Regions from separate parts of the Rahnella sp. CJA17(1/100) genome, predicted to be linked through region 4. Evidence: predicted binding sites of a transcription regulator. Region 4 holds the regulator's gene; each other region holds the start of a gene.
The links. Region 4 encodes sigma-54, which starts transcription at its own class of promoters, with help from an activator protein. Its sites were predicted from a motif close to GTTGGCACANNTTTCGCTNT; they were not measured.
Positions count from the first base shown of each region.

Region 1: the regulator sigma-54 is predicted to act here: its motif matches at 2,453-2,472, upstream of glnK (P-II family nitrogen regulator).
Region 2: the regulator sigma-54 is predicted to act here: its motif matches at 2,003-2,022, upstream of glnA (glutamate--ammonia ligase).
Region 3: the regulator sigma-54 is predicted to act here: its motif matches at 2,239-2,258, upstream of AACU55_RS11595 (gamma-glutamyltransferase family protein).

Region 1 covers NZ_CAWOJA010000002.1:152,065-156,788, reverse strand. The annotation lists gene AACU55_RS01625 (SmdA family multidrug ABC transporter permease/ATP-binding protein) at 1-400, shown strand, start outside; gene AACU55_RS01620 (SmdB family multidrug efflux ABC transporter permease/ATP-binding protein) at 360-2,192, shown strand; gene glnK (P-II family nitrogen regulator) at 2,534-2,872, shown strand; gene amtB (ammonium transporter AmtB) at 2,958-4,247, shown strand; gene tesB (acyl-CoA thioesterase II) at 4,388-4,724, opposite strand, start outside.
Region 2 covers NZ_CAWOJA010000007.1:104,136-108,859, forward strand. The annotation lists gene typA (ribosome-dependent GTPase TypA) at 1-1,731, opposite strand, end outside; gene glnA (glutamate--ammonia ligase) at 2,203-3,612, shown strand; gene glnL (nitrogen regulation protein NR(II)) at 3,865-4,724, shown strand, end outside.
Region 3 covers NZ_CAWOJA010000022.1:32,223-36,946, reverse strand. The annotation lists gene AACU55_RS11610 (amino acid ABC transporter permease) at 1-218, opposite strand, end outside; gene AACU55_RS11605 (transporter substrate-binding domain-containing protein) at 243-1,034, opposite strand; gene AACU55_RS11600 (MurR/RpiR family transcriptional regulator) at 1,293-2,132, opposite strand; gene AACU55_RS11595 (gamma-glutamyltransferase family protein) at 2,331-3,917, shown strand; gene hpxX (oxalurate catabolism protein HpxX) at 3,954-4,148, shown strand; gene AACU55_RS11585 (AtzE family amidohydrolase) at 4,145-4,724, shown strand, end outside.
Region 4 covers NZ_CAWOJA010000083.1:77,930-82,653, forward strand. The annotation lists gene lptA (lipopolysaccharide ABC transporter substrate-binding protein LptA) at 1-471, shown strand, start outside; gene lptB (LPS export ABC transporter ATP-binding protein) at 478-1,203, shown strand; gene rpoN (RNA polymerase factor sigma-54) at 1,305-2,738, shown strand; gene hpf (ribosome hibernation promoting factor) at 2,762-3,049, shown strand; gene ptsN (PTS IIA-like nitrogen regulatory protein PtsN) at 3,148-3,630, shown strand; gene rapZ (RNase adapter RapZ) at 3,698-4,552, shown strand; gene npr (PTS phosphocarrier protein NPr) at 4,549-4,724, shown strand, end outside.

The DNA.
Region 1 (4,724 bases), on a different contig from region 4:
GCCTCAGGGATATGAAACTGAAGTCGGCGAGCGCGGCGTCATGTTATCGGGTGGTCAGAAGCAGCGTATTTCGATTGCGCGTGCATTGCTCCTCAAAGCCGAAATTCTGATCCTGGATGATGCTTTATCCGCCGTTGATGGCCGGACGGAGCACCAGATTCTGCACAATCTGCGTCAGTGGGGAAGTGACCGTACGGTGATCATCAGCGCACATCGTCTCTCTGCACTGACCGAAGCCAGTGAGATTCTGGTCTTCAGCCAGGGGAGTATTTCGCAGCGTGGCAATCATGACCAGCTTGCTGCCGAAGCCGGCTGGTACCGCGATATGTTCCGTTATCAGCAATTAGAAGCTGCGCTGGATGATGTGTCACAGGAAAAGGAGCCGGAACACCGTGGCTGAACCCAAAAAAATTAAAATTCAGAAGCTTTGGCCAACGCTAAAGCGCCTGTTGAAATACGGGAAACCTTACCGTAAACCGTTGTCTTATGCGGTTCTGATGCTGTGGATTGCAGCGGCAGCGGAAGTGACCGGCCCTATATTAATCAGCTTCTTTATCGATCACTACGTGGCTAAAGGTGAAATGCCGTGGGGGAAAGTCAGTTTGCTCGCGCTGAGTTTTATCTTCCTGCAATTCCTGGCAGCAAGCCTGCACTATTTTCAGGCACTGTTGTTCAACCGTGCTGCGGTGGGGGTCGTCCAATGCTTGCGCACCGAAGTCATGGATGCGGCATTACGGCAACCGTTGAGCGCATTTGATACACAGCCTGTAGGTCAGCTGATTTCCCGCGTGACTAATGACACGGAAGTTATCCGTGATCTGTATGTGACCGTGGTGTCGACAGTCTTACGCAGCATAGCCCTGATTGGTGCGATGCTGGTGGCGATGTTCAGCCTCGACTGGCGACTGGCATCGGTGGCAATTTGTATCTTCCCGGCCGTATTTGTCGTGATGGGGCTGTACCAGATTTACAGTACGCCGGTGGTGCGCAAAGTACGCGCTTATCTGGCGGATATTAATGATGGCTTCAATGAAGTCATCAACGGTATGAATGTGATTCAGCAATTCCGTCAGCAGAAAAGGTTTGGCGAACGGCTTGCCCGCGCCAGCCAGTCGCACTACCTGGCCCGCATGCAAACGCTGCGGCTGGAAGGATTTCTGTTGCGTCCTTTGCTCAGCTTATTCTCGTCGTTGATTTTATGCGGTCTGCTCATTCTCTTTGGATTCAGTGCCGAAGGTTCTGTGGGCGTTGGGGTTCTGTACGCCTTCATCAATTATCTCGGACGGCTCAACGAGCCTCTGATTGAACTGACCTCACAACAATCGATTATGCAGCAGGCAGTCGTTGCCGGTGAACGTATCTTTGATTTGATGGACAGGACGCAACAGCAATACGGGCCAGACGAAAAGTTGCTCACCAGCGGCGAGATTGACATCAAAGACGTCAGCTTTGCTTACCTCCCGGATAAATGGGTGCTGGAAAATATTTCCCTGCACGTACCTTCGCGCGGTTTTGTGGCGTTGGTTGGACATACCGGCAGTGGTAAAAGTACGCTGGCAAATCTGCTGATGGGTTATTACCCGTTAAACAAAGGTGAGGTCAGGGTTGACGGACGTAACCTCGCCGACTTATCGCACACCAGCCTGCGCAAAGGTATTGCAATGGTTCAGCAGGATCCGGTGGTTCTGGCAGAATCCGTGTTCGCTAATGTCACGTTAGGCCGTGATATTGATGAAGCGCAGGTGTGGCACGCGCTGGACATTGTGCAGCTCTCACCGCTGGTACGCGAAATGCCCGAAGGTTTGAATACGCGTCTGGGAGAGCAGGGCAATAATCTTTCTGTCGGGCAGAAACAATTACTGGCGATGGCGCGCGTTTTGGTGCAGGCACCGGAAATTCTGATCCTTGACGAGGCAACGGCCAATATTGATTCCGGCACCGAGCAGGCTATTCAGCGTGCATTACGGGCTATCCGGCAGCAGACTACGCTTGTGGTTATCGCACATCGGCTTTCGACGATTGTGGATGCCGATAATATTTTGGTATTGCACCGTGGCCAGGCTGTTGAGCAGGGTAATCACTTGCAACTGCTGGCAGAAAAAGGCCGGTATTATCAGATGTATCAGTTGCAACTTGCCGGACAGCAATTGGCTTCTGCCGGACAGATTATGCCTGCAACAGAAAACGCATAATCTTTGCACCGGTGCCGTATCCCTGCGGCACCGGCTTTCTTCTTTCTCCGTTTTTCATTTCCTGTTTTTCTTTTCCCCGCACTGTATTCATGCAGGCAGAACCCTTTTTCAATTCGGGTGCACTAAAAAGCAGCGGTGAGCACTTAAATGGTGCGTGTGCTGCTGTGCTGCATATGGCATGACAACTGTGCGCCTGGTCACGATTATTCTGAAAATGCCGTATTACGCGGGAATTGCATGAATCTGCGCCCGATTTCAACTCTGGCACATCCTTTGCTTTATCCAATCCGTATCGGGCGCGAATCCTCTCGCGGCAAGCCCTTAATTCGAGGAGTGGCACAATGAAGCTGGTTACTGTGGTGATCAAACCTTTTAAGCTGGAAGACGTGCGTGAAGCGCTGTCTGCTGTTGGAATTCAGGGGCTGACCGTAACGGAAGTTAAAGGTTTTGGCCGTCAGAAAGGTCATGCCGAACTTTACCGTGGCGCGGAATACAGCGTGAACTTTCTGCCAAAAGTAAAAATCGACATTGCTATTGCAGACGATCAGCTTGATGAAGTGATCGATGTGATCAGCAAAGCGGCCTATACCGGTAAGATCGGTGATGGCAAAATTTTCGTTGCTGAATTGCAACGTGTTATCCGTATTCGTACTGGTGAAACCGACGAAGCAGCACTGTAATTTCAGGCTTTTATCTCTCATACCAATCGGTTTGAGATAAATCAGATTAGAAAAAACAGTTTTGAGAAACAGGGGTGGGTTAATAATGAAAAAACTTTTATCCATGATGGGGCTTGGTGCCGTGGCTTTGCTGCCTTCGCTTGCCATGGCAGCAGCGCCAGCAGCGGCAAACGGTGCTGATAACGCCTTTATGATGATTTGTACCGCGCTGGTATTGTTCATGACCGTACCGGGCGTGGCGTTGTTCTACGGTGGCTTACTGCGTTCTAAAAACGTTTTGTCCATGCTGACTCAGGTTATTGTCACCTTTGCTCTGGTCTGCGTGTTGTGGATCCTCTACGGCTACAGTCTGGCCTTCAGCGAAGGTAACGCGTTCTTCGGTGGTTTCAGTAACGTCATGATGAAAGGCATCGGCCTGGACTCCGTGACAGGCACCTTCTCCCAGATGATCCACGTTGCCTTCCAGTGCTCATTTGCCTGTATCACTGTGGCGCTGATCGTGGGCGGTATCGCTGAACGTGTACGTTTCTCAGCGGTTCTGATTTTCACTGTGATCTGGCTGACTTTCTCTTACATCCCGATGGCTCACATGGTGTGGGCAGGCGGTTTCCTGGCTGCTGATGGTGCGCTGGACTTTGCCGGTGGTACCGTTGTTCACATTAACGCCGCTATCGCTGGTCTGGTGGGTGCTTATCTGCTGGGTAAACGTGCCGGTTTCGGTAAAGAAGCTTTCAAACCACACAACCTGCCAATGGTCTTCACTGGTGCATCAATCCTGTATGTGGGTTGGTTCGGCTTCAACGCAGGTTCTGCAAGTGCAGCAAGCCCTGTTGCCGCGTTGGCTTTCCTGAACACGGTGATTGCAACGGCTGGTGCAATCCTGTCCTGGACACTGGTTGAATGGATGGTGCGCGGTAAACCTTCACTGCTGGGCGCAAGCTCCGGTGCTATCGCAGGTCTGGTCGCTATCACACCTGCATGTGGTACGGTCGGCGTGGGTGGTGCTCTCATCATCGGTCTCGTAGGCGGTATCACTGGCCTGTGGGGTGTGGTTACCCTGAAAAAATGGCTGCGTGTTGATGACACCTGTGACGTGTTCGGTGTTCATGGTGTGTGCGGTATCGTAGGTTGTCTGCTGACTGGCGTATTCACTTCCAGCTCACTCGGCGGCGTAGGTTATGCAGAAGGTGTGACCATGGGCCATCAGGTTTGGGTTCAGTTCTTCAGCGTGTGCGTGACATTGGTCTGGTCTGGTGTTGTTGCTTTCATCGGTTACAAAGTGGCGGACATGATCGTAGGTCTGCGTGTTCCTGAAGAACAAGAACGCGAAGGGCTGGATGTTAATAGCCACGGCGAAAACGCTTACAACCAATAATGAGATTTCAGAGAAAGTAGTGCGCTAACTCTCTCATTAATGAGTTAAAAATAATAAAATAATGATGATATGCAAAAGGGGCGATAATGATATCGCCCCTTTTTAATGCGCCATTTTTACAGGGCGCTCTTTAATGATGATTATTCAGGCTTTCGCTGACGAATAACCCCTTCCTGCACCGTGGAGGCGACCAGCACGCCATCGCGGGTATAAAACTGTCCACGCACAAAACCACGCGCACCGGATGCAGAGGTACTTTCGACGGCATACAGCAACCAGTCATCCATGCGGAACGGGCGGTGGAACCACATCGAATGGTCGATGGTCGCGACCTGCATTCCCGGTTCAAGGAAGCCAATGCCATGGGGTTGCAGCGCCGTAGGCAGGAAATTGAAGTCAGACGCATAGCCCAGTAAATACTGATGAATTCGCAAATCATCTGGCATTTCACCGTTGGCCCTGAACCACACTGCACGG
Region 2 (4,724 bases), on a different contig from region 4:
CAGTTCGTCATCATCGATGAATTCCAGAGCTTGCTCCAGAGACATTTTGATAGCAGGAACCAGAGTCGTTGCTTCGTCAGTACCGGACGCACGCATGTTAGTCAGTTTCTTACCGGTCAGGCAGTTCACGGTCAGGTCGTTAGAACGTGAGTGAATACCGATGATCTGGCCTTCATACACTTCTGCGCCGTGGCCCAGGAACAATTTACCGCGGTCTTGCAGGCTGAACAGTGCGAACGCAACAGCTTTACCCTGACCGTTGGAGATCAGCACGCCGTTCTGACGCTGGCCGATTTCGCCCGGACGAACGTCATCGTAGTGGCTGAACGTGGAGTACAGCAGACCGGTACCGGAAGTCATGGTCATGAATTCGGTACGGAAGCCGATCAGGCCACGTGCTGGGATCAGGTAATCAAGACGGATACGACCTTTACCGTCTGGGATCATGTCTTTGACATCGCCTTTACGCTCACCCATGGCCTGCATAACAGAACCCTGGTGTTGCTCTTCGATATCCAGTGTCACGTTCTCGAATGGCTCTTGCATGCGGCCATCGATTTTACGGTTGATTACTTTAGGACGGGAAACCGCCAGCTCGAAACCTTCACGACGCATGTTTTCGATCAGAACCGACAGGTGAAGTTCACCACGGCCTGAAACACGGAATGCATCAGCATCTTCAGTTTCTTCAACACGCAATGCAACGTTGTGCACCAGCTCTTTGTTCAGACGGTCAAGGATCTGACGTGAAGTCACATACTTACCTTCTTTACCACAGAACGGAGAGGTGTTTACGTTGAAGTACATGGTTACTGTTGGTTCATCAACGCTCAGCGCAGGCAGAGCTTCAACATTCGCCGGATCACAGATTGTGTCGGAAATGTTCAGTTCGCCCAGGCCGGTGATTGCGATGATGTCGCCCGCTTCAGCAACGGTGGCTTCGATACGCTCAAGACCCATGTGGGTCAGAACTTTACCGACTTTACCGTTGCGGGTTTTGCCTTCGCTGTCGATGACAGTGATTTGTTGGTTAGGCTTAACGGTACCGCGTTTGATGCGGCCGATGCCGATGACGCCAACATAGTTGTTGTAGTCCAGCTGAGAGATTTGCATCTGGAACGGTGCTTCCATCTCAACTTGTGGCGGAGATACGTGGTCAACGATCGCCTGGTACAGCGGGGTCATGTCTTCGGCCATATCGTTATGGTCGTTACCCGCGATACCCATCAGTGCTGATGCATAGATGATTGGGAAATCGAGTTGTTCGTCGGTTGCGTCCAGGTTTACAAACAGGTCGAAGACCTGATCGACAACCCAGTCAGGACGCGCGCCAGGGCGGTCAACCTTGTTGATTACCACGATCGGTTTCAGACCATTAGCGAAGGCTTTTTTGGTCACGAAACGGGTTTGCGGCATTGGGCCATCCATTGCATCCACAACCAGCAGCACCGAGTCGACCATTGACATCACACGCTCTACCTCACCGCCGAAGTCGGCGTGTCCTGGGGTATCCACGATGTTGATGCGGTAGTCTTTCCAATTAATGGCGGTGTTTTTTGCGAGGATGGTAATCCCACGCTCTTTCTCCAAATCGTTGGAGTCCATTACGCGTTCAGTGGCTTCTACACGCTCTCCGAAAGTACCGGATTGTTGCAGCAGCTTGTCGACCAGGGTGGTTTTACCATGGTCAACGTGGGCAATAATGGCGATGTTACGCAAATTTTCGATCACAGCTTTGCCTCAGGCATTAGAAATAGCGCGCTATTGTACACGTATTAAGCGAGGTTCTAAACAAGATCACAAGGATCTTGTTGAAACAACTTATGGATGGCTACTTTGTGATCCCTTTCACGGTGCAAAAAGACCACTGAACCATTATGACGCACCATTATAGTGCTTTCACTCTCACAGTTAGCACCATTTTAGTGCGAGAATTCCGTTATGGTGCATACTTGTCGAGTGCAAAAGCCCTGTAAAATGGCGTTGTTTGCATTTTCTCAAAGTTGGCACAGTTTTCGCTAATAGTTTTTAGAGTAAAAGTTTTTTAGGGTAAAAAATTTTTTACAGGGTGAAGAGCCTGACCAGACAAATAATAGCGCTGTTCAGTCTACACGCCAGTTCCAGTAAGGCTGTTATTTCCAACTAAAGACCAAAAATGGTTATTCGTTCCACGACGATAATGAGAAATTCGGGAGAACTAGTATGTCCGCTGAACACGTTTTGACGATGCTGAATGAGCATGAAGTGAAATTCGTAGATTTACGCTTCACTGATACCAAAGGCAAAGAACAGCACGTCACCATTCCTGCGCACCAGGTTAGCGCTGACTTCTTCGAAGAAGGCAAAATGTTTGACGGCTCTTCAATCGGTGGCTGGAAAGGCATTAACGAATCTGACATGGTCTTGATGCCAGATGCGAGCACTGCTGTTCTTGACCCATTCTACGAAGAAACTACCCTGATCATTCGTTGCGACATCCTTGAGCCAACCACGCTGCAAGGTTATGACCGCGACCCACGTTCTACCGCAAAACGTGCAGAAGATTTCCTGCGCTCTTCCGGTATCGCGGACACCGTTCTGTTCGGGCCAGAGCCAGAGTTCTTCCTGTTTGATGATGTGCGCTTCGGCAGCAGCATCTCCGGTTCTCACGTCGCTATCGATGATATCGAAGGCGCATGGAACTCAAGCACCAAATACGAAGGCGGCAACAAAGGCCACCGTCCTGCAGTAAAAGGCGGTTACTTCCCGGTTCCTCCGGTCGATTCTTCCCAGGATCTGCGTTCTACCATGTGTCTGACCATGGAAGAAATGGGTCTGGTTGTTGAAGCTCACCACCACGAAGTGGCAACCGCTGGTCAGAACGAAGTGGCAACCCGCTTCAACACCCTGACTAAAAAAGCTGACGAAATCCAAATCTACAAATACGTGGTTCACAACGTGGCTCACGCATTTGGCAAAACTGCGACCTTCATGCCAAAACCAATGTTTGGCGATAACGGTTCAGGTATGCACTGCCACATGTCTCTGTCCAAGAACGGTAACAACCTGTTCGCTGGCGACAAATACGGCGGCCTGTCTGAAATGGCACTGTTCTACATCGGCGGTATCATTAAGCACGCTAAAGCAATCAACGCCTACGCTAACCCGACCACCAACTCCTACAAGCGTCTGGTCCCGGGCTATGAAGCGCCAGTAATGCTGGCTTACTCTGCGCGTAACCGTTCTGCATCCATCCGTATTCCACACGTATCAACGCCTAAAGCGATGCGTATCGAAGCACGTTTCCCTGATCCAGCGGCTAACCCATACCTGGCGTTTGCTGCACTGATGATGGCTGGCCTGGACGGTATCATCAACAAGATCCACCCTGGCGATGCGATGGACAAAAACCTGTATGACCTGCCACCGGAAGAAGAAGCAGAAATTCCAAAAGTTGCAGGTTCACTGGAAGAAGCCCTGAACGCACTGAACGAAGACCGCGAGTTCCTGACCCGTGGTGGCGTGTTCACTGACGACGCTATCGATGCTTATATCGGTCTGCGTAAAGAAGAAATGGACCGCGTGCGCATGACTCCGCATCCGGTTGAGTTCGAACTGTACTACAGCGTTTAATTTTTCGATTAAACCGAACTCAGCGCTCGTCTTCGGGCTGGCGCTGAGGGTAATACCCGACTGAAGGCCTGTGTTCACAAACCCTTCAGCGTCAAAATTAAGTAAGACGATTTATATTTGTTGCCGTGGAAACTTTCAGCCCATCTCCGGATGGGCTTTTTTCTCCACACTCTTTCCTGCTCAACCCCTCTGACCCGTGATTTCACCGGGTAGCGAGATAAAATGCACCAATCAGGTGCGGGAGACTGCGGTATGGCAACTGGCAAACTGCCCGATGCTGGGCAGATCCTGAATTCCTTAATCAACAGCGTTCTGCTGTTAGACGACGAATTGGCTGTGCATTATGCCAATCCGGCAGCTCAGCAGTTACTGGCGCAAAGTTCCCGAAAGCTTTTTGGCACCCCTTTGCCAGAACTGGTGGGATATTTTTCGCTGAACATCGAATTAATGCGTGAAAGTCTGACAGCCGGACAGGGCTTTACAGACAGTGAAGTGACGCTGGTCGTAGACGGCCGCGCGCATGTGTTGTCGCTGACCGCACAGATGCTGCCAGAAGGTTTCATTCTGGTGGAACTGGCGCCGATGGATAATCAGCGCCGCCTGAGCCAGGAACAATTACAGCACGCTCAACAGGTTGCTGCGCGTGATTTGATCCGCGGTCTGGCACATGAAATCAAAAATCCGCTCGGCGGGTTGCGTGGCGCAGCACAATTATTATCCAGAGCGCTGCCCGATCCGGCCTTGCTGGAATATACGAAAGTCATTATTGAGCAGGCTGACCGTCTGCGTAATCTGGTCGACAGATTGCTGGGCCCGCAACGTCCGAGCCAGCATGTGACACAAAGTATTCACCAGGTTGCGGAACGGGTTTGCCAACTGGTCTCGATGGAGAAGCCGGATAACGTTCAGCTGGTGCGGGACTATGATCCGAGCCTGCCGGAACTGGCGCACGACCCCGATCAGATAGAACAGATTTTGTTAAACATCACCCGCAACGCATTACAGGCGCTGGGGGAGGAAGGCGGCACAATTACATTACGCACGCGTACTGCTTTCCAGATTACGTTACACGGCGTGCGTTATCGTCTGGTGGCCCGTATCGATATTGAAGA
Region 3 (4,724 bases), on a different contig from region 4:
AGCTGCACCACAAACGGCGTATTACGGATGGCTTCGACATACACGCCCCAGACCGCACGCAGGGTTTTATGGTTGCCGCAGCGGATGGCCGCGCCGCAAATCCCTATTGCGACACCGCCAACCGTTGCCATTACCGTCAGCTCAATGGTGGTCCATAAACCGGCCAGCAGTTCCGGCATATAAGGCCATAGCGCGCTAAAGTTAAGCTGATAGGTCATGAAAGATCTCCGTCAGGCCTCTGATCACGCGCCGATGGACGCTGGCAGCGGTGCCTTCATCCATTTTTCAGACAGTGTATTCAGCGTCTTGTCTTTGATGCCTTCGGCGATCAGTTCATTCACTTTGTCTTTCAGCGCGGGTTCGTCTTTACGCAGACCGACGTAGCATGGTGAATCTTTCAGCATGACTTTCGAAACCGGTGCTTTGGCCGGGTTCATGCGGGCAATCGCGGCGACCACCAGGTTGCCGGTAGCGATGTATTCCACCTGGCCGGAAAGGTATGCAGACAGCGTGGTGTTGTTGTCTTCATACCGCTGAATTTTGGCATCTTTCGGTGCCACGCCGGTCAGTGCCAGATCTTCCACCGCGCCACGGGTCACGCCGATGGTTTTACCGGACAGTTCTTTCAGGTCGGACAGTTTGTCACCCTGGGCACCAAACACGCCGAGGAAGAACGGTGCGTAAGCGTTGCTGAAGTCGATGACTTTTTCGCGCTCAGCGTTTTTACCCAGGCTTGAAATCACCAGATCGACTTTATCCGTTTGCAGATAAGGCACGCGGTTGGCGCTGGTGACCGGCACCAGTTGCAACTTAAGTTTCATCTTATCGGCCAGATAATGCGCCATATCGATGTCATAACCTTCCGGCTGCAAATCCTTGCTCACCGAACCAAACGGCGGGAAATCCTGAGGAACAGCCACACGCAGCACGCCACGTTTCTGAATATCCTGCAACTGATCCGCCATTACGCTGGATGCCTGAAGCACCAGCATTGCCGCACCTGCCCATGCCAACAGCCGTTTGTTCATGTTCATAGATTATCTCCGGTGAAAGGTTTTTGGAACGATAGATTCTTATGTTTATAGCTTTGCAACGAATGTGCCAAAAGCCGGGCAGCAGAAAAATTGTGCACAAAGTCACGGTATGACAAGGAATTAGACAATGAGAGGCGCGATCAGAAGAAGTTTTTTTGCCCTGAATCAGGGCAAAAAGTGTGAACCAATGAAAAATATGATGCACTGAAATTGTGCGAAAGCACCAGAAAAGCGCCCGATTTGTTCTTCAAACGGGAATCAGCGCTGCTCCAGCTCATCCAGATCGTTATACAAATCGCTTATCTGATGAATACGCTGGCGGCCTGAAGCGAGCATATCGTGCAGCAATGCATTGCTGAGCAAATTCGCCAGACTCATGGCAGAAGAATAACTGTCGAATGCCGATACGCTGTCGAGCGGAGCAGCCAGATGCCAGGTTGCCAGCGGGATAAGTGTCTGCGCCTGCGGCTCGCAAATCAGCAACACCGGCACGCCAAGTGACTGTAACTGCATCAGAATTGCCTTCGCCATGCGCGGCCTGCGGCGGAAAGCGACGAAAATCACCACGTCCTGCGCGGTAAGATCCACCAGTTCTTCCGCCAGCGTTTGCCCCGGCTGCGGCATTATCATCACGCCAGCACGCACCTGAATCAGTTGCTGACGCAGGTGCAGCGCCACCGGGTAACTGTTACGAAAACCCAGCAAACGTACTTGCCGCGCCTGATTCAGGGCGGCGATCAGCGCACCGAACTGGGTGCCATCAATCTGGTTAATCCACTGCGTCAGGTTGGCCATTTCCTGTTTATAGTGCCGTGATAACAAGGTGTTACCTTGCACCGCGTCGCGGCTGTCGGTCAGCGGCATACCGCTCTGGCGCAGGGTGCGCATTTCATCGCGCATATCGCGGTAGCTCGGGTAACCGAGGCGTTTGAACAGGCGGCTGACCGTGGCTTTCGATACGCCGCTAAGCCGCGCCAGTTCGGCGCTGTTATAGCTCATCAGGTCGTCAATACTGGCAAAAATAAAGTCGGCCACCCGCTGTTCCTGCGGCGTCAGTTCTGCGTAATGGTCACGCAGACGCTCATCAATCTGTTTCATCTCTGGCCCTTTTGTAACCAATGTTTCAGTAAATCAGCGGAACATACCATGCACTATGCTTGCCAATGCAAGAGAAATTAGCGCTAAAGCTGCAAGGTTTTGCCGATGTGGAACACCTCTTGCTTAACTTTATCCCTACGCGCCCACAACCCTGCAAGCACGGGCAGCATAAAAAAGCGTTTCTAAAAAGGACATCGCATGATTAACAGTAACAGCGCACCGCTGGGCATGGCGGTCACACCTCATCATCTGGCGAGCCAGAGTGCGCTTGCGGTATTGCGTGAAGGCGGCAATGCCATCGAGGCCATGGTGGCTGCGGCCGCGACGATTGCCGTGGTCTATCCGCACATGAACGGGCTGGGGGGCGATGGCTTCTGGCTGATCGTGCCGCCGCAGGGCAATCCGGTGGCGATAGACGCCAGCGGTGCCGCAGGCTCCCTCGCCTCTCTCGATTTCTACGCCGGTGAAACGCACATTCCGCACCGTGGCCCGAAAGCCGCGCTGACGGTAGCGGGCACCGTCGGCGGCTGGCAGGAAGCGCTGAACGTGTCGGCTGAATTTGGCGGCGAGCAAAAACCGCTCTCCCGCCTGCTGCGTGACGCCATCCGTTATGCCGCTGATGGTATTCCGGTGACGGCATCGCAGGAAGCGGCGACCCGCGCCAAGCAACACGAACTGAAAGATTTCCGCAGCTTTGCCGATGTTTTTCTGCCTAACGGCGATGTGCCCCGCGCCGGAAACCGCTTCACTCAGCCGCAACTGGCGCAGACGTTATCGATGCTGTGCGAGGACGGGCTGAACAGTTTCTATCGCGGTCATCTGGCCGACAATATGGCCGCCGACATGGAAAAGCTCGGCATGCCAGTGACCCGCGCCGATCTCGCCGCTTACAAGCCACAGCGCCGTGTGCCGTTGCGGCTCAAACACAGTAAAGGCGAAATCTACAACCTGACACCCCCGACGCAGGGGCTGGTTTCGCTGGCGATCCTCGGCCTGACTGACCGTTTGCCGCTGGAAACCATGGACGAAAGTGCCACCATTCACAGCGTGGTGGAAGCCACCAAACTGGCGTTCGGTCTGCGCGATCGCTTTATCACCGATCCGCGCATGATGACGCAGGATGCACAGGAACTGCTGGATCCGCAGTATCTCGATGCTCTTGCGACCCGCATCAAACCACACAGCGCCGCCGACTGGGGTAAAGGTAAAGGGCCGGGCGATACCGTCTGGATGGGCGTGATGGACAGCAGCGGGCTGGCGGTTTCTTTTATCCAGAGCATTTATCACGAGTTCGGCAGTGGCGTGGTGCTGCCGGGCAGCGGCGTGTTGTGGCAAAACCGCGGCGCGTCCTTCAGCCTCGACGCCAGCCATTTACTGGCGCTGGCACCGGGCAAGCAACCGTTCCATACCCTCAACCCTGCCGCCGCACGCTTATACGACGGGCGCACCATGGTTTACGGCTCGATGGGGGGTGACGGCCAGCCGCAAACGCAGGCCGCCGTGTTTATCCGCCATGTAGTACAGGGGCAATCGTTGCAACAGGCGATCAGCGGCCCGCGCTGGCTGCTTGGCCGTACCTGGGGCGAGAGTTCGGATTCACTGAAACTGGAAGGCCGTTTTGCCTATCCGACGCTGGCCGGGCTGAGACAGCGTGGTCATGACGTCGAACTGTTGCCTGATTTCAGTGAAGCCGTCGGTCACGCCGGTGCCATCGTTCGTCACACCAACGGCATGTTTGAAGGTGCCTCCGACCCGCGCAGCAACGGCAGCGCCGCCGGTTTTTGATCAGGGTTTGCATAACAGAATGGATAAGGAAGCAGAATGAAAAATACCTCCGCAGCGACCGACTGGGCCGCCTATATCCGCCAGATGGAATCCGTTCTGGCGCTGGAACTCGACGACGCACGCCGTCAGGAATTGCTGGTGCAGTTCAGCCGCATTGCCCAAATGGCACAACCGCTGATGGATTTACCGCTGGATCCGCGTCTGGAAATTGCCGGGGTGTACCGCGCATGAAATCGTTTGATAGCTTTACCGTCAGCCAGTTACATCAGGTGATTGCGCAGGGCGAAATCTCGGCCACAGAAATCGCCACCTCCACGCTCGACGCCGTTGAACAGGCCAATCCGGTCATCAACGCCTGGACGCAGATCACCCGCGATCGCATGCTGAGTGAAGCAGCGAAAGTGGATAAAAGCCGCGCCAGCGGTGCCGTACTTCCACCGCTGGCGGGCATTCCTTATGCGGTGAAAAACCTGCTGGACGTGGCCGGTGAAGTGACGCTGGCCGGTGCCAGCCTCAACAGCAGCAACGCCGCTGCACGCCATGACGCCTGGACAGTTTCACGCCTGGCTTCTCAGGGTGCGATGCTTTCCGGCATGCTGAATATGGATGCTTATGCGTACGGTTTCACCACAGAAAACAGCCATTACGGTGCCACCCGTAACCCGCGGGATCTGGCGCGGGTAGCCGGAGGCTCTTCCGGTGGTTCGGCCGCCGCCGTGGCTGCCGGGCTGGTGCATTTCACCCTCGGCAGTGATACCAACGGCTCGATCCGTGTGCCGTCCTCATTAAGTGGTATTCTCGGCCTGA
Region 4 (4,724 bases):
GACGATACAACGAAACCGATCACCATTGATTCAGCAAACCAGGCGCTCGACGTCAATACCAATACCGCGACCTTTACCGGCAATGTGGTCGTCAATCAGGGTACGATCCAGGTTAAAGCCGACAAAGTGGTCGTCATCCGCCCGCAGGGGGTTTCCGGTAAAGAAGTGGTAGAAGGTTACGGCAACCCGGTGACGTTCTACCAGATGCAGGATAACGGTAAGCCGATTAAAGGCCATGCCCAGAAAGTCCGCTATGAAGTGGAAAATGACCTCGTCACGCTGACCGGCAACGCTTACCTTGAGCAACTGGACAGCAATGTGAAAGGCGACCGTATTACCTATCTGGTACAGAAACAGCAAATGGAAGCCTTTAGTGATAAAGGTAACCGTGTGACGACCGTTCTGGTACCTTCGCAGCTGCAACAAAAAACGCCTGCAGCGGGCGGCCAGCCGACCAAAAAGAGTAACTGATATTTTATGGCTAAATTAATCGCAGAGAATCTGGCAAAGGCATACAAAGGCCGTAAGGTCGTTGAAGATGTCAGTCTGATGGTCAACTCGGGTGAAATCGTCGGGTTATTAGGGCCAAACGGTGCGGGTAAAACCACCACCTTTTACATGGTCGTGGGCATCGTCCAGCGCGATGCGGGCCGCATTATCGTTGATGATGAAGACATCAGCCTGCTGCCGCTGCATACCCGCGCCCGTCGCGGTATTGGCTATCTTCCGCAGGAAGCCTCCATTTTCCGTCGTCTGAGCGTATTTGATAACCTGATGGCGGTGCTGCAGATCCGTGACGATCTGACCAAAGAACAGCGTAATGACCGCGCTAATGAATTAATGGAAGAGTTCCATATTTCTCATTTGCGCGATAACCTCGGTCAGTCACTGTCTGGTGGTGAACGTCGTCGTGTTGAAATTGCCCGTGCACTGGCAGCGAACCCTAAATTCATCCTGCTGGATGAACCGTTCGCCGGGGTTGACCCGATTTCCGTTATCGACATCAAAAAAATCATTGAGCATTTACGTGACAGCGGCCTCGGCGTACTGATCACTGACCATAACGTTCGCGAAACACTCGACGTTTGTGAACGCGCGTATATCGTCAGTCAGGGGAAATTGATCGCCCACGGCACGCCAGCCGACATTCTTGCTGATGAACAAGTTAAACGTGTTTATCTTGGTGAAGAATTCCGTCTGTGATCTGTGCCGCCGGAACCGTGCCTGTTTCAACCTACACTGAAACGGGCCGTCTCTGACAGAAGTGTTGCCGTTTTCACTCATCAACGGAATTAAGCCAAGATATGAAGCAAGGTTTGCAACTCAGACTCAGCCAACAACTGGCAATGACTCCTCAGTTACAACAGGCCATCCGCTTGTTGCAACTATCCACGCTTGAGCTCCAGCAGGAGATCCAACTCGCGCTGGAGAGCAACCCTCTGTTGGAACAAACCGACCTTCATGAAGAAATCGACTCGGTAGAAACCACCGACAGCGAAGGGTTAGACACCCGCGAGGCACTCGAGCAGAAAGACATGCCGGAAGAGTTGCCGCTGGACGCCACCTGGGATGAGATTTACACCGCAGGCACGCCATCAGGCACCGGCAATGATTACAGCGACGATGAGCTACCGATTTACCAGGGCGAAACCACGCAGACACTTCAGGATTACCTGATGTGGCAGGTCGAGCTGACACCGTTCTCTGATACCGATGCCGCGATTGCCACGTCAATCGTCGATGCAGTGGATGACACCGGTTACCTGACCGTCTCCCTTGACGACATTCTCGAAAGCGTCGGTGATGAAAATGTCACCATGGACGAAGTCGAAGCCGTACTTAAGCGCGTTCAGCGTTTTGATCCGGTGGGTGTCGCCGCCCGGGACCTGCGCGACTGCCTGCTGATCCAGCTTTCTCAATATGCGACTGACACGCCTTTCATCACTGAAGCCCGTCTTATCATCAGCGAACATCTCGATTTGCTGGCGAACCATGATTTCCGCGCACTTATGCGATCAACCCGGTTAAAAGAAGATACACTAAAAGGAGCGATGCTCCTGATCCAGTCTCTTGATCCGCGTCCGGGCCAGTCTATCAACACCGGCGAATCCGAATACGTGATCCCGGATGTGCTGGTGCGTAAAGTGTCAGGTGTCTGGGCGGTAGAACTCAATTCCGACAGCATTCCGCGTCTGAAGATTAACCAGCAGTACGCCGCGATGGGGAATTCCGCACGCAGCGACAGCGACGGGCAATTTATCCGCAGCAATCTGCAGGAAGCCAAGTGGTTAATCAAAAGCCTGGAAAGCCGTAACGACACGCTGTTGAAAGTGACGCGCTGCATCGTTGAGCAGCAGCAGGCGTTCTTTGAACTGGGTGAAGAATTTATGAAACCTATGGTGCTGGCAGATATTGCCAGTGCCGTGGAAATGCACGAATCGACGATTTCACGTGTGACGACGCAAAAGTTCCTGCACAGCCCGCGTGGCATTTTCGAACTGAAGTATTTCTTCTCCAGCCATGTCAGTACAGACAGCGGTGGCGAGGCATCGTCAACCGCGATCCGGGCGCTGGTGAAGAAATTAATCGCAGCGGAGAATCCTGTAAAACCGCTCAGTGACAGTAAGTTAGCGACCCTGCTTTCCGATCAGGGAATTATGGTTGCGCGTCGGACTGTCGCCAAATACCGAGAGTCTTTGTCCATCCCGCCCTCAAACCAACGTAAACAGTTAGTTTGACCTCAACAGAGAAGGAAGACATTATGCAGCTCAACATTACCGGACATCACATTGAGATCACGGATCCCCTGAGAGAGTTCATCACGTCGAAGCTGGCTAAGCTTGAGCAGTATTTCGACAGGATTAATCAGGTGTATGTGGTGTTGAGCGTGGAAAAGGTGCAGAAAGTAGCGGAAGCCACTTTGCATGTGAACGGAGGCGAATTACATGCCACCTCGGAACATCAGGATATGTACGCAGCGATTGACGGACTGGTTGATAAACTGGCCCGACAGTTGAATAAACATAAAGACAAACTGAAACAGCACTGACATTCATGTAGCCAACCCTGTGCTACAAACCTTCGGGCATCGGCTTGTGACCTTCGGGAAACGAGCCGATATAGCTTTAAGGGTGAAACAGCGCAAAAGTGAAAGATGACATGATTAACGATACTGCAATGCAATTAACGTCGGTGCTTAATGCCGAATGCACCAAAAGCGGCGTTCATTGCGCCAGCAAAAAACGCGCACTGGAAATCATCAGTGAGTTGGCCGCCAAACAATTAAATTTGTCGCCGCAGGTGATTTTTGACGCCATTTTGACCCGTGAACGTATGGGGAGCACCGGGATCGGTGCCGGGATCGCCATCCCGCACGGTAAGCTGGAAGAAGACACTTTACGTGCCGTCGGCGTATTCATTCAGCTTGAACAACCGATTGCTTTTGACGCCATCGATAATCAGCCGGTAGATTTGCTTTTTGCCTTGCTGGTACCGGCAGATCAATGTAAAACCCATTTACATACATTATCTTTAGTCGCTAAGAAATTAGCTGATAAAACAGTGTGTCGCCGTCTGCGTGGCGCGCAAAGTGACGAAGAACTGTTCCAGATAATGACTGAAAACGAATAAATTGCTGATTCCCGGTACAGTGCCGGGAAAATGAATTCTGCACACTGAATGCCAGGGGAGTGACACCATGGTGCTGATGATTGTCAGCGGCCGTTCCGGTTCCGGGAAGTCGGTTGCCCTACGGGCACTAGAAGACATGGGTTTTTACTGCGTGGATAACCTGCCGGTGGTGTTATTGCCGCAGCTTGCCCAGACCCTTGTTGAACGTAATACATCAGCGGCCGTCAGCATTGACGTCCGTAACATGCCGGAAACACCGGAAGTTTATGAGTATGCGATGTCACAACTGCCGGAGAGCTTCTCACCGCAGCTGTTATTCCTTGATGCCGACCGCAATACTCTGATCCGCCGCTACAGCGACACCCGTCGTCTGCACCCGCTTTCCAGCAAAAATCTGTCCCTCGAAAGTGCCATTGATGAAGAAGCCGATCTGCTCGAACCACTGCGTTCGTCTGCGGATTTGATCATCGACACCTCCGAAATGTCCGTGCATGAACTGGCAGAAATGCTGCGTACCCGTCTGCTGGGTAAACGCGAGCGCGAACTGACGATGGTGTTCGAATCCTTCGGTTTCAAACACGGCATTCCGATTGATGCGGATTACGTTTTCGATGTGCGTTTTCTGCCAAACCCGCACTGGGATCCGAAACTGCGTCCGATGACAGGCCTTGATAAGCCGGTCGCGGCGTTCCTTGACCGTCATACTGAAGTGCACAACTTTATTTACCAGACCCGCAGCTACCTCGAACAATGGCTGCCGATGCTGGAAACGAACAACCGCAGCTATCTGACCGTCGCCATTGGCTGTACCGGCGGTAAACACCGTTCGGTCTATATCGCAGAGCAACTGGCCGACTATTTCCGTTCCCGCGGGAAAAATGTGCAATCCCGCCATCGCACGCTGGAAAAACGCAAATCATGACGGTGAAACAAACGGTAGAAATCAAAAACCGGTTGGGTATGCATGCCCGCCCGGCAATGAAGTTGTTTGAACTGGTGCAGAGCTTTGAATCAGAAGTGATGCTGCGCAACGACACGGGCATTGAAGCAGAAGCCAGCAGTGTCATCGCGCTGCTGATGCTCGATTCCCCGAA